3 regions of the Micromonospora sp. NPDC049114 genome follow, and region 3 is predicted to be linked to each of the others. Evidence: riboswitches for the same ligand, from Rfam matches in the RefSeq annotation. Region 3 holds a riboswitch; each other region holds the start of a gene.
The links. Region 3 has a riboswitch for S-adenosylmethionine ahead of AB0B39_RS13515 (ABC transporter substrate-binding protein). Riboswitches for the same ligand answer to the same signal wherever they lie in the genome.
Positions count from the first base shown of each region.

Region 1 (4,441 bases), on a different contig from region 3:
TTCAGGTGGTGGCTGCGGGTCGCCTTGGAGACGCCGAAGTCGAAGCTGCCGCAGGCGGCCTCGCCGCCCTCGGCGAGCGCCCGCACGATCTGTAGCCGCACGTCGTCGGCGAGTGCGGCCAGCACAGCGGTGACCGGTACGGCGGCCAGGTCGGGTTCGTGCGGCTCCATGTGACCAGTGTAACCCTTGTTCGACAACTTTCGAACAACACCCTATGGTCGGTGTCGTTGGTTCGAAGATACTCGAACATTGGAGCTGACGATGCGATCCCGCGCCGCCGCCTATCCGCTGCTCGCCGTGCTCGCCTGGGGCGCGATGTTTCCGATCCTGGCCAGCGCGCTGAGCCGGGTCGATCCACTCAACCTGACCACCGCCCGCTACCTGTTCGCCGCCGTCATCCTGGTCGCCATCCTGCTGGTTCGCGAGGGCGCCACCGCGCTGCGGCTCGGCGGTCGGGGAGTCGAGGTGGTGGTGCTCGGCGTCGTCGGCTTCGCCGGCTTCAACCTGCTCACCAACCTGGCGCTCGAACACGCCGCCCCGCAACAGATCTCCCTCTTCGTGGCCACCACACCGGTCATCACCCAACTGGTCCGGTGGGCGCGGGACGGCGTACGACCGAAGCCTCTTCTGCTGGCTCTCTCCCTGGTGGCGCTCCTCGGAGTCGGCCTGGTGATCACCCGCGGCAGCCTGGCCGGTCTCGGCCAGTTCGGTCTCGGCGGCCTGATGATGATCGGCGCGGTGCTCGGCTGGGGCATCTACACCCACGGCGCCAGCCGGTTCGGCGCCTGGTCGCCGCTGCGCTTCACCACGCTTACCGCGCTCGCCGGCACGGCCGCCATGCTGGCCGCGAGCATCGGCGCCGACGCTGTCGGGTGGCAGCACGCGCCGGCCGCCGCCGACCTCGTGGCGGTCGCCCCACAACTGGCGTACGCCGTGATCGTCGCCGCCGTCGTCGCGGTGCTGGCCTGGAACACAGGTGTGCAGCGGCTGGGCTCCGCCAACGCGGCCCTGTTCATGAACCTGGTCCCGGTGACCACCTTCGTCGTGCAGATCGCCCGCGGCTACCGGCCCGAGGCCATCGAGCTGGTCGGCGCCGCGATCACCATCGCCGCCCTGGTCGCCGCGAACCTCGCCACCAGGGCACGGACCCGGTCGTCGTCCCTGCCGCAACCCACGGCGGTCACCGACCCGGCCGCGGTGGTCGACCCGGTGGCGGTGGCCGCCCGCTGACCCACTCACTGGGATACCCGGTGGAGGCGACAGGCAACGTTGCCTAGACTCGACGGCACAACTGCATACCTCATCCAGAGGGGCTGAGGGATACGGCCCGACGACGCCCCGGCAACCACCCCGCGCGCTCACCGCTGAGCGACAGGCGGGGCAGGTGCCAATTCCGTCCCCGCCGCACCGTGCGATGCGGGGAAAGATGAGAGGACTCTCGACATGACGTCGACGCTCGCCGCCTCCGGCATCGACACCTCCGCAAGCCCCGCCCGCGCCCTGGTCTGTCGCGCCTGTTCGGCCCGCTACCCGCTCGCCGCCCAGCACGCCTGCTACGAGTGTTTCGGCCCCCTCGAAGTGGACTACGACACCGCGGCCCTGGCCACTGTCACCCGCGAGCAGATCGAGGCGGGCCCGAACAACATCTGGCGGTACGCCGCGCTGCTGCCCGCCGGCCAGGACCCGGCCACCCGGGTCACCCTCGACCCGGGGCTGACCCCGCTGGTGGCGGCCCCGCACCTCGCCGCCGAGCTGGGCATCACCGCACCGCTGTGGGTCAAGGACGACAGCGCCAACCCGACCCACTCGTTCAAGGACCGGGTCGTCTCGGTGGCGCTGACCGCCGCGAAGGCACTCGGCTTCACCCGGTTCGCCTGCGCGTCCACCGGCAACCTGGCCAACTCGGTGGCCGCGCACGCCGCCCGAGCCGGTGTGCCCTCGGTGGTCTTCATTCCCAGTGACCTGGAGCAGGGCAAGGTCATCACCACCGCCGTCTACGGCGGCGAGCTGGTCGCCATCGACGGCTCGTACGACGACGTCAACCGGCTCTGCGGTGAGCTGGTGGAGACCGACGAATTCGAGGACACGGCGTTCGTCAACGTGAACGTCCGGCCGTACTACGCGGAAGGCTCCAAGACCCTCGGTTACGAGGTGGCCGAGCAGCTCGGCTGGCGCATCCCGGCCCAGGTGGTCATCCCGATGGCCAGCGGTGAGCTGCTCACCAAGATTGACAAGGCGTTCTCCGAGCTGGTCGAGATCGGCCTGGTCGAGGCGCCGGCCGGCGGCTGGAAGGTCTTCGGCGCACAGTCGGCCGGCTGCAACCCGATCGCCGCCGCGCTGCACGCCGACACGGACACGATCACCCCGGTCAAGCCCACCGGCATCGCCAAGTCGCTCAACATCGGCGACCCGGCAGCCGGCCTCTACGCCCTGGAGGCGGTCCGGCGCACCGGCGGTTGGATGGAGTACGCCGACGACGACGAGATCCGCGCCGGCATCCGCGACCTGGCCCGCACCACGGGCGTCTTCGCCGAGACGGCGGGCGGGGTGACCGCGGCGGTGCTGCGCAAGCTGGTCGAGTCCGGGCGACTCGACCCCACGGCGGAGACTGTCGTGTTCAACACCGGCGAGGGCCTGAAGACCATCGACGCGGTGGCCAGTCAGGTCGGCCCGACCCACCACATCAAGCCCAGCCTTCGCGCCGCCCGCGACGCCGGCCTCCTCGGCTGACCCTCGTGCCCCGTCGGGCGACCTGCCCGTAACTGGGTTTTCGCTGTGAGTATGGAAAACCCGCCGGTCTGGACTTGACGGCAGGAACCGGACGGCGCAAGATGCTCCGTGCGGGAGGGCATTTCGCCGGAGACTTTTGAAGTTCTTGCGACCCAACGCCGGAGGCGTTGTGCGAGTGTCCCTCCCGACCACGTCCGATGAGGCCAGCGAATATTCGCTGGCCTCATCGCTTTTGCGGCTGTCAGGCTCCCGGGCATGAGCATCACGATCACGTCCTTCGACGGCGCCGACCAGGCCGCGGTCGACGAGGCGTACCGGGTCGGGGCGGCGGCCAACGAGGTCGACCTCCCGGACTTCCCGCCCTTCTGCCGGCGTCGCTTCGACGCGCTGTTCCACACCCCGGCACCCGGCACCCGATCGCTCTGGGCATTGGCCCGGCTGGACGGGGTGCCGGCCGGATACCTCCAACTCGACCTGCCGCAGCTCGACAACACCGACAACGCCACCGCCGAGCTGACGGTGCGTCCCGACCTGCGGCGGCGCGGCGTCGGCCGGGCGCTGCACGAGTACGGGGTGCGCCTGCTGCGGGAGCACGGCCGCAAGCGGGTGGTCGCGATGACCGTCCGCGCGCTGCCCGGCGGTGCGGCCCGTTCCGGGGCGGGCGACGCGTTCGCCGCCTCGACCGGCGCGCAGTCCGCCCTGGCCGAGGTGCGTCGCCGGCTGGAGATCGCCGACATCGACCGACCTGCCCTGCGGGCGGCCCTGGCCGAGGCCCAGCCCCGCGCCGAGGGCTACCGGTCCGTCTCCTGGCAGGGAGCCACCCCGCCGGAGTACGTGGCGGACATCGCCTACCTGGACAGCCGACTGTTGATGGACGCGCCAATGGGTGACGTGCAGTGGGAGCCGGAGCAGGTGGACGCCGAGCGCATCCGGGGCAACGAGCGCGCGTTGGACGCCCGGGGCCGGCGGCGCTACCACCTCGGGATGCGGCACGAAGCGTCCGGTCGGCTGGTCGCCTGGACACTGCTCGACGTGGGCGCCTCCGCCGACTGGCACGCCTTCCAGCAGATCACCATCGTCGACCCGGCCCACCGTGGGCACCGCCTGGGCCTGATCGCCAAGGCGGAGAACCTGCACCACCTGCTCACCCACGAGCCGGCGGTACGCGTCATCGACACCTGGAACGCGGCCAGCAACAGCTACATGGTGGCGATCAACGAGCAGCTCGGCTTCCGCCCGGTGGACGCCTGGAACAACTGGCAGCTCACCGTCTGACGGGTATCGGCGCTACTGCTCGCCGACCGGACTCAGGCATGATGGCTGGCATGACGGAGACCCCGCATCCCCTGTACGACAGGCACGCCGACACCCTCAACCGTGCGCTGACCGCGATCACGGAGCGGGGCTACTGGTCCGCCTATCCCGAGTCCCCCAGCCCCCGCGTGTACGGCGAGACCGCCGCCGCCGACGGCAAGGCCGCCTTCGAGGCGTACCTGGGTGGTGATTTTCCGCTCGACCAGCCGGGCACCGGCGAGCGGATCGCCACCGAGACGAGCCCGTTCGGGGTCGAGCTGGCGGTGCGTTACCCGCACGCCGGCACCGACGAGCTGATCGCCGCCGCCTCCGCCGCGCTGCCGGCCTGGCGCGACGCCGGCCCGCAGGCCCGCGTGGGCGTGTGCCTGGAGATCCTCGACCGGCTGCACAAGAACAT
Region 1 is NZ_JBEZEA010000006.1:267,168-271,608, forward strand. Features, by position in the region: gene AB0B39_RS19840 (metalloregulator ArsR/SmtB family transcription factor) at 1-170, opposite strand, end outside; gene AB0B39_RS19845 (DMT family transporter) at 262-1,230, shown strand; SAM riboswitch class I at 1,298-1,433, shown strand; gene thrC (threonine synthase) at 1,444-2,730, shown strand; gene AB0B39_RS19855 (GNAT family N-acetyltransferase) at 2,986-4,005, shown strand; gene paaN (phenylacetic acid degradation protein PaaN) at 4,056-4,441, shown strand, end outside.
Region 1: linked by a shared signal. The riboswitch ahead of thrC (threonine synthase) and the one ahead of AB0B39_RS13515 (ABC transporter substrate-binding protein) in region 3 are both predicted to bind S-adenosylmethionine.

Region 2 (4,441 bases), on a different contig from region 3:
GGCACCCCGAGGCCGGTGAGCAGGTGCCCGGCCAGCGCGGCACTGTCCCGCTCGTTGGTGTCGCCGGGGGCCCGCGGGTCGTAGACCGCGTCGTGGCACCAGGCGGCCAACCGGACCAGGTCGGGTCGGTCGGCCGACGCGGCGTGCCGGTCCACCACATCGAGGACGGCGCTCAGGTGCGCCACCGTGTGGTACTGCCGGTGCGGCTCCCGCCACCGGGCCAGCAGCTCCTCCCCGGCCCGGGTGGAGCGCTCGTCGGGTCTCGCCCCGGCGTCACGGGCCGCCGCCCGCCACCGGTCCAGCAGATCGGCCACCGCCCGAGTCTGCCGCATCCGTGCGCCGCACGCGGGAGAGAGGATTCAGGGCCCCCGCCACGGGTAGTCGCGCCCATGGCGGTGGCCCGGGACAAGAAACCTCCGGTGGTACGGCGTACCCCGCTGCGCGAGGGCCTGGTGGACGTCGACGGGGCGCGCATCGCCGAGGCCACCCAGCAACTGCGGCACCGCGGCCGGGCCACCCTGCACGACCGGCTGCACCGGGTGCGGATGGCGGGTGGGCTGGCCGTCCAGGCCGGGTTGGCGGCCGGGCTGGCGTACCTCGTCTCGCACAAGTTGCTCGGCAACCCGCAGCCGGTCTTCGCGCCGATCTCCGCGGTCGGCACGCTCGCCGCGTCGGTCGGGCAGCGGTTCCGCCGGACCGTCGAGCTGATCGTCGGGGTGGGCGTCGGGGTGTTCGTCGGCGACCTCCTGATCTACTTCCTCGGCACCGGGGCGTGGCAGCTCGGCCTGGTGGTCACGGTGGCGATCCTGCTCACCATCTTCGCCGGGGCGAGCGTGGCCATCGTCATCCAGGCCGCCGCCACGGCGGTGCTGATCGTGACGTTGAGCCCGTCCACCCAGAACCTGGAGATCCCCCGCTTCGTCGACGCCTTTCTCGGCGGCGGCATCGCGCTGCTGGTGACGGCTGTCCTGTTGCCGCTGAACCCACTGCGTGTGATCAACCGGGCCGCCCGGCCGGCGCTGGACCTGCTCGCCGCCCAGCTCGACGCCACCGCCGACGGGCTGCGCGACCGGGACCGGGCCGGCATCCAGCGGGCGCTGGAGCGGCTGCGCAACAACAAGGACGAGCTGGCCACCCTGGCCGAGGCGATCGAGGGCGCGAAGGAGACGGCCACCCTGTCGCCGGCCCGCTGGCACCGCCGCGGCGAGCTGATCCACTACGCGGAGGCGGCCGACCCGATCGACCGCGCCATGCGTAACAGCGGCACGCTGATCCGCCGGTCCGTCACCCTGATCGAGGACGACGAGCCGGTGCCGGATCCGATGCCGGACGCGATCGGCCACCTCGCCGAGTCGGTCCGGCTGCTCAAGCACGAGTTCGCGGCGGGCGAGGAGCCGCAGAAGGCACGGGAGCGCTCGCTGCGGGCCGTCAGCGAGGCCGGCCGGGCGTACGGGGCGGGGGTCGGCTTCTCCGGGAGTGTCGTGATCGCCCAGATCCGGACCACGGCGAGTGACCTGCTGGTGGCCTCCGGGGTCGAGCAGGAGGAGGCGAACCGGTGGATCCGGACGGCCTTCGGGGAGCAGGAACGGCCGATCGGCGAACCGGCCGAGCCGGGCGAGGCGCCGAAGCCACCCACCGCCCCGCCGGTCGGCTGAGCGCGGGGCGGCGGGGCGTCCGGGGCAGGGACTCAGCCCGGCGCAGGCGCAGGCGCAGGCCAGCTCGGCTCAGGCCAGCTCGGCGAGCGCGGCCAGTAGGCGGTCGACCTGGGCGGCGGTGCTGCCCAGGCCGATGCTGGCGCGCAACGCGGTCGGCGGAAGATCCCGCCGGCCGGTACGCCCGGCGGCCTCGCCGAGCAGCCGCCGGGCCAGCGGGTGGGCGCAGAACAACCCGTCCCGGACGCCGATCCGGTGTTCGGCGGCCAGTCGGGCGGCCACCGCGGCGGAGTCCCGGCCGGCGACCACGAACGAGACGATGCCGACCCGGGGCGCGTCGGGGCCGAACGTGCGCAACTCCACCACGTGCGGCAGGGCGGCGAGGCCGGTGCGCAGCCGGGCCAGCAGCGCCTGTTCCCGGGCGGCCAGCGCCACCCGGTCGGCGTCGGCCAGCGCCGCGCACACCGCCGCCAGCGCCACCGCGCCCAGCAGATTCGGGGTGCCGCCCTCGTGTCGGGCCGGGCCGTTCGCCCAGGTCACGTCGTGGGTGGCCGGCCCGACGTGGCTGGTGGCGCCGCCGCCGGCGAGGTACGGCGCGGCGGCGTCCAACCAGTCCGTGCGGCCGATGAGCACACCCGTGCCGAACGGGGCGTACAGCTTGTGGCCGGAGACGGCCAGGTAGTCCACGTCGAGCGTGTGCATGTCGACCGGGGCGTGCGGGGCGAGCTGCGCGGCGTCGAGGACGATCCGGGCGTTGTGCCGGTGGGCCACCCGGGCCAGCTCGGCGACCGGCCACAGCTCCCCGGTCACGTTGCTCGCCCCGGTCACGGCGACCAGCACCGGCAGCGCGGGATTGCTGTCGCGGCGCAGCTCGGTGAGGGCGGCGGCGAGAGCGCGGACCGCCCCGCCCGGGTCGGCGGGCACTGGCAGGCGCACCGAGCCGCGTGGCCAGGGCAGCAGGTTGGCGTGGTGCTCGCCCGCGAAGGTGACGACTGTCGTGCCGGCGGGCAGCGCCCGGGCCAGCAGGTTGAGGGCGTCGGTGGTGTTCCGGGTGAAGATCACGTGGTCGTCGGCGCGGGCGCCGAAGAAGTCGCCTACCGTCTGCCGGGCCCGCTCGTAGGCCAGGGTGCAGCGCCGCGACAGCGCTCCCGCGCCGCGGTGCACGCTGGCGTACCAGGGGAGCAGTTCGGTGACCGCGTCGGCCGCGGCCCGCGCGCACGGCGCGGTGGCCGCGTAGTCGAGGTTGATCTCGCCGGGTACGCCGAGCACGTCGAGCGCCGCCGACGGCTGGGGCGCGACGGTGGGCAGGGCGGGCAGCGAGGGTACGAGGGTGACGGACACGCCGGAACCTCCGGGGTCAGGGACCCCGGGTGTGGCCTCGGGACGGGGTCCGCGCTTGCCCAGCACGCCGATCGGGCTGGGCCCGGTCATCACCCGGGGCACCCCACCGCGAACTCGACGAGGGTTGCCGGCCAGCAAGCCGGGGCTTGACGCTGGCGCTCGTGACCTGCCGGCAGCATAGCGGCTGTGGATGCGGCCGAACCAGCCGGCGGCGGATGGCTACGCTGACCGCATGGCCGACACCCCGCCCGGTGCACCCCTACCGTCGCCGCCGCACCCGCCGGCGGCCCCGCCCGTCGGCGGGTCAACCGGGATCCCGCCGCGCCGCTTCGGCTGGCTGCGGTTCCTGGTGCTGGCCGGGGTGGTGCTGTTCATCGCGGCGTGCGCGGTCTTCATGGTCATCACCCTCGGCCAGTCGCTGGGCGTACAGGCGCTGCTGGTCGGGGTGGGCGCCGCGATCCTGCCGGTGCCGGTGCTCGTCGCGTGCTTCCTCTGGCTCGACCGCTACGAACCGGAGCCCCTGAAATACCTGATCTTCTGCTTCGCGTGGGGCGCGTTCGTCTCCACCGCCGCCTCGTTGAAGGTGAACGAGTTCGCCGCCGGGCGGTTCGCCGACTGGGGGCTGCCGGACGCGCTGACCGGCGTGCTGGTGGCGCCGTTCATCGAGGAGCTGACCAAGGCGCTCGGCCCGATCCTGCTGCTGGTGTTCCGGCGGCGGGAGTGGTCCGGGATCACCGACGGCCTGGTCTACTGCGGGCTCTCCGCGGTCGGCTTCGCGATGGTGGAGAACATCCTCTACCTGGGCGGGTACGGCTATGCGGCCGGCGCCGACCGGTACGGCCCGGCGACCGGCGCCCAGCAGGTGATCGCCATCTTCATCGTGCGGATCCTCCTGTTCGGGTTCGCCCACCCCCTCTTCACCTCGATGACCGGTGTGGGGCTCGGTGTCGCCGCCCGGACGGCCGACCGGCGGGTCCGGGTGCTCGCTCCGATCGCCGGCCTGCTGCTGGCGATGATGCTGCACGGCACGTGGAACCTGCTGCCGACGCTGACCCAGGCCACCGGCGAGGCCGTGATCATGCTGTACGGCTTCCTGGGTCTGATGGTGCCGGTGTTCTTCGGCGTGGTCGGGCTGGCCGTGTGGCTGCGCGCCTGGGAGGGGCGGCTCACCGAGCGGACGCTGCCCGACTACGTGCGCGCCGGCTGGTTGAGCCCGCCCGAGGTGGCCGCGCTGAGCAGCCTGGGCCGTCGGCATGCCGCCCGTAGCTGGGCACGCCGGGTCGCCGGGGACGCCGGGGTGCGGGCGATGCGCGGATACCAGCTCGCCGCGACCCGGCTGGCCCTGCTGCGCGACGGGACGCTTCGTGGTCTGGACCGGAAGCCCGCTGACCGGGAGCGGACGTTCGCCGAGGAGCGGCAACTGCTGGAGGCGATCACCGCGTACCGGT
Region 2 is NZ_JBEZEA010000006.1:286,262-290,702, forward strand. Features, by position in the region: gene AB0B39_RS19920 (metal-dependent phosphohydrolase) at 1-314, opposite strand, end outside; gene AB0B39_RS19925 (FUSC family protein) at 453-1,655, shown strand; gene AB0B39_RS19930 (aminotransferase class V-fold PLP-dependent enzyme) at 1,725-2,960, opposite strand; SAM riboswitch class IV at 3,040-3,160, opposite strand; gene AB0B39_RS19935 (PrsW family intramembrane metalloprotease) at 3,184-4,441, shown strand, end outside.
Region 2: linked by a shared signal. The riboswitch ahead of AB0B39_RS19930 (aminotransferase class V-fold PLP-dependent enzyme) and the one ahead of AB0B39_RS13515 (ABC transporter substrate-binding protein) in region 3 are both predicted to bind S-adenosylmethionine.

Region 3 (4,441 bases):
ACGGCATGGCCCCGACCTGGGCGCGGGCGGTCCGGCCGCTGGTGCTGGTCTTCACCACCGTGGCGTTCGTGATCACGGTGGTCTTCTCCGCGAGCGTGGACGCGCAGGGCGGCGCGTACGCCACCGGGGTCCTGGTGTTGATCACCTCGGCGGCGACGGCGGTGACCCTCGCGGCGCGACGACGGCGCCAGCGGGGGCGGACGTACGCCTTCGGGACCATCGCGTTGATCTTCGTCTACACCACTGTGGCGAACGTCGTGGAACGCCCCGACGGCGTCAAGATCGCCGCCTGTTTCATCGGCGGGATGATCCTGGTGTCGGTGCTGTCCCGGCTCATGCGGGCCTACGAGCTGCGCGTCGACCACGTCGAGCTGGACCCGACCGCCGCCCGGATGATCGACGAGCGGGCCACCCGTCGGATCCGCCTCATCGCGCACGAGCCGGAGCGCCGCGACCCGGCCGAGTACCGCGCAAAGCTGGCACAGACCATGGCGGACAACGACTTCCCCGACGACAGCGACGTCATCTTCGTCGAGGTCCACGTCACCGACCCGTCGGACTTCGAGACCGAGCTGCCGGTGCGCGGCAGCGTGGCGCACGACAGCTACCCGGTGCTCAGCCTGACCGGCTCGTCGGTGCCCACCGCGCTCGCCGCCCTGCTGCTGGAGATCCGCGACCGGAGCCGGCGACGGCCACACATCTACTTCGAGTGGAGCGAGGGTGGCCCGGGTCGCAACCTCCTGCGCTACCTGGCGTTCGGGCAGGGCGCCATCGCCTCGGTCACCCGGGAGATCCTGCGTCGCCAGGAGCCCGACCCGCGCCGCCGGCCGCACGTGCACGCCGGTTGACCTGCCGGTCGAACCGTCGCGGACGGTGAGCGTGGTCATAACGGCTGGACGGTCCACCGGTCGGAGCTGCTAGCCTCGGCGCAGGTCATGAGTGCCAGCGCGAAGCCCCGGCTCGCTGGCCGGCAACCCTCCTCCGCGGTGGGGTGCCCCGGGTGAGGACCAGGCACCGGCAGGACGCCGGCGCAAGCGTGGCCTGGCACCCAGGTCAGCAACAGACCCGGGAGACCGTATGCGCATCATCCTCAGCCCCACGCCACCGGCCGGTCGGCTCATGCCGACCCTGACCCGGCGTCGCCACGTGGACCTGATGCGAATGCGCAGCGCGGCGTGTACCGCCGCCTGACGCGCTGACCCCTCCCCTCCCCGGGCGCCCTCGCCCACCCCACTCGACCCTCGCGTCGATCATGAAGTTGTTGCCCGTCCGACCGGCGTGTCGGGGCAACAACTTCATGATCGACCGGGTCAATGCACCCTTTTGGAGACACCCGTGCGATCTTTTTCTGTCCTGAGCCGTGTGGTTGCCGTTGGGGCGGCCCTGCTGGTTGCCGGCGGGTTGGCCGCGTGCGGTGGCGACGACTCGTCGGGCGCCGCCGGCAACCCGTACGGGCTGGCGCAGGCCGGCGTGCTGCGGGCCGGCACGCTCACCGACGCCCCGCCGAACGTGTACCTCAAGGACGGTAAGTTCACCGGCTTCGACAACGACCTGCTGACCGCGGTGGCCGGCAAGCTCGGCCTGACTGTCGAGTTCGTCGGAACCGACTTCTCCGCGCTGCTCTCCCAGGTCAACAACCACAAGTTCGACGTCGGCAGCTCCTCGATCACGATCACCGAGGCGCGGAAGAAGACAGTCGACTTCGGCAACGGCTACGACTTCGGCTACTTCGGGCTGGACGTGCCGGCCGGCTCGCCGATCACCGGGTTCGACCAGCTCGCCGGCAAGCGGGTCGTGGTGGTCCAGGGCACCGTCCAGGACGACTACGCCACCGGCAAGCAGCTCGACCCGGTGCGGGTGCCGGACTACAACGGCGCGATCAACCAGCTCAAGGCGGGCACCGCCGACGCGTGGATCGCCCCGGCGGAGATCGGCGAGAAGTCGGCCGCCGACAGCAAGGGAAAGATCACCGTGGCGGCCAAGCAGCTCAGCCCGGCACCCACCGCGTACGCCGTGGCCAAGGGCAACGACAAGCTGCGCGAGGCGCTGAACAAGGGCCTCGACGAGGTGATCGCCGACGGCACCTGGAGCCGGTTGCAGGCCCAGTACTACCCGGGCCGCCCCATCCCGGCGGACTTCACCCCGGGCAGCGGCACCGTGGCGGCGCCGTCCGCGTCCGCCGTGCCGTCGGCGTCGGCTGCGTCCTGAACCGGTGACGAGCGAGCAGGGCGGTAGGAGAGGCGACCGATGGATCCGTTGAGCACCCTGTGGGAGACCTTCTTCGACGCCGACGCGATGCGCGAGGCGCTGCCCGAGATGCTGACCGTCGGGCTGCCCAACACGCTGATCCTGGCGGTCTCCGCCGCCCTGCTCGGCACGGTGTTCGGCCTGCTGCTGGCCGTGGCCGGCATCTCGCGCAGTCGATGGCTGCGCTGGCCGGCGCGCGTCTACACCGACGTCTTCCGCGGGCTGCCGGCCGCGGCGACGATCCTGCTGATCGGCGTCGGGCTGGCACCGCTCGGCATGCGGGTCTGGGGACCGGACCCGTACCCGCTGGGCGTCCTCGCGCTGTCGCTGATCGCGGCGGCGTACATCGGGGAGATCTTCCGCTCCGGCATCCAGTCGGTGGAGGCGGCCCAGTTGGAGGGCGCGCGGGCGCTCGGCTTCTCCTGGGCCGACGCGATGCGGCTGGTGATCATCCCGCAGGGCATCCGGCGGGTGCTGCCCGCCTGGGTCAACCAGCTCATCGCGCTGATCAAGGACTCCAGCCTGGTCTACTTCCTCGGCCTGGTGGCCAGCCAGCGGGAGCTGTTCCGCATCGGGCAGGACTACGCGGCCACCACCGGCAACGAGTCCGCGTTGCTGCTCGCCGGGCTCTTCTACCTGGCGTTGACCGTCCCGCTGACGCACGTCGTCAACTGGATCGACAGACGGCTGCGCAACGGCCGGCCGGCCACCGCACCCGCCGACGACGAGGACGACGACCTGGCGCTGGCCGGGGCCCCGGAAGGAGACCGGCGATGACCACCACCGCGACCACCACCTCGGTGAGCCTCCAGGCGCGCGACGTCCACCTGGCCTTCGGGCCGAACCGCGTGCTGCGCGGCGTCGACCTGAGCGTGCAGCGGGGTGGGACGGCCTGCGTGATCGGGCCGTCCGGGTCGGGCAAGTCCACTCTGCTGCGTACCCTCAACCGGCTCATCGAGCCCGACCGGGGCGACGTGCTGCTGGACGGGCGCAGCGTGCTGCGCGACGACCCGGACGCGCTGCGCCAGCGGGTGGGCATGGTGTTCCAGCAGTTCAACCTCTTCCCGCACATGAGCGTGCTGCGCAACGTCACCCTGGCTCTGCGGCGGCTGCGCAAGCTCGGCGAGGACGAGGCGGTGGCGGTCGCCCGCGACCAGTTGGAGCTGGTGGGGCTCGCCGGCAAGGCCGATGCCCGGCCGGCGCAGCTCTCCGGTGGCCAGCAGCAGCGGGTGGCGATCGCCCGTGCGCTGGCGCTGCGGCCCGAGGTGATGCTCTTCGACGAGGCCACCTCGGCGCTCGACCCGGAACTGGTCAAGGGGGTGCTCGGGGTGATGACCGACCTGTCCGCCGCCGGAATGACCATGGTGGTGGTCACCCACGAGATGGGCTTCGCCCGGCACGTCGCCGACACCGTCGCCTTCATGGACCGGGGTGTGGTGCTGGAGGCCGGCCCGCCGGAGAGGATCTTCGAGGGGGCCGAGCATCCCCGGCTCCGCCGCTTCCTCGCCCAGGTGCTCTGAGACGGCAGCTCAGCCGGCCTGGATGCGCAGGTGCAGCGCGAACGCCTTCAGGTCGCCGAGCAGCTCCAGGATGGCGTTGCGGTACGCGACCGACGCCCACAGGTGCAGCTCCTCGTCGTCCAGCCCGCCGAACGCCAGCGAGAGCGCCTTGCGCCGACGCCGGTCGAGCACCTTGTGCGGGCGGGCGAGCAGGTCGCCCTCCCGGCGCAGCGCCTGAAGGTAGGCCGCCACAGCCTCCTGGTAGTGCCGCCCGGCGACCCGCTCCAGCAGGGTGAACTCGAAGACGTTCAACGCCGCCTCGGAATCCCAGTACGCGGCGTCGCGCACCGGCGCGCTCGCGAAGTGCCGGCCCATGGCGTGCCGGGCCTCGTAGAGCAGCAGCACGCCCCGGCCGGTGGTGCTCAGCGGTCGGCGGGGCGACGGCAGGCGCAGCGTGCGCACCGGCGCCGCGGCGGTCAGATCCACCGCGCCGGCGTACGTCGGCATGCGGTGCGTTCCCGACGTCGGCTCCGGCAGCAGGCAGGCCCGCTCCTGGTAGGGCAGCTGGCCACCGGTGGGCACGGCGCGCACCGTCGCGGCGTGCAGCTCGGCCAGGGGTCGGTCGTCCGGGGCCTGGCCCGGCGGCAGGGTGAGCACGAGACCGTTGACGCCGGGCACCGGCACACCCAGCACGC
Region 3 is NZ_JBEZEA010000003.1:129,021-133,461, forward strand. Features, by position in the region: gene AB0B39_RS13510 (amino acid transporter) at 1-848, shown strand, start outside; SAM riboswitch class IV at 932-1,043, shown strand; gene AB0B39_RS13515 (ABC transporter substrate-binding protein) at 1,363-2,208, shown strand; gene AB0B39_RS13520 (amino acid ABC transporter permease) at 2,248-3,024, shown strand; gene AB0B39_RS13525 (amino acid ABC transporter ATP-binding protein) at 3,021-3,767, shown strand; gene AB0B39_RS13530 (hypothetical protein) at 3,777-4,441, opposite strand, start outside.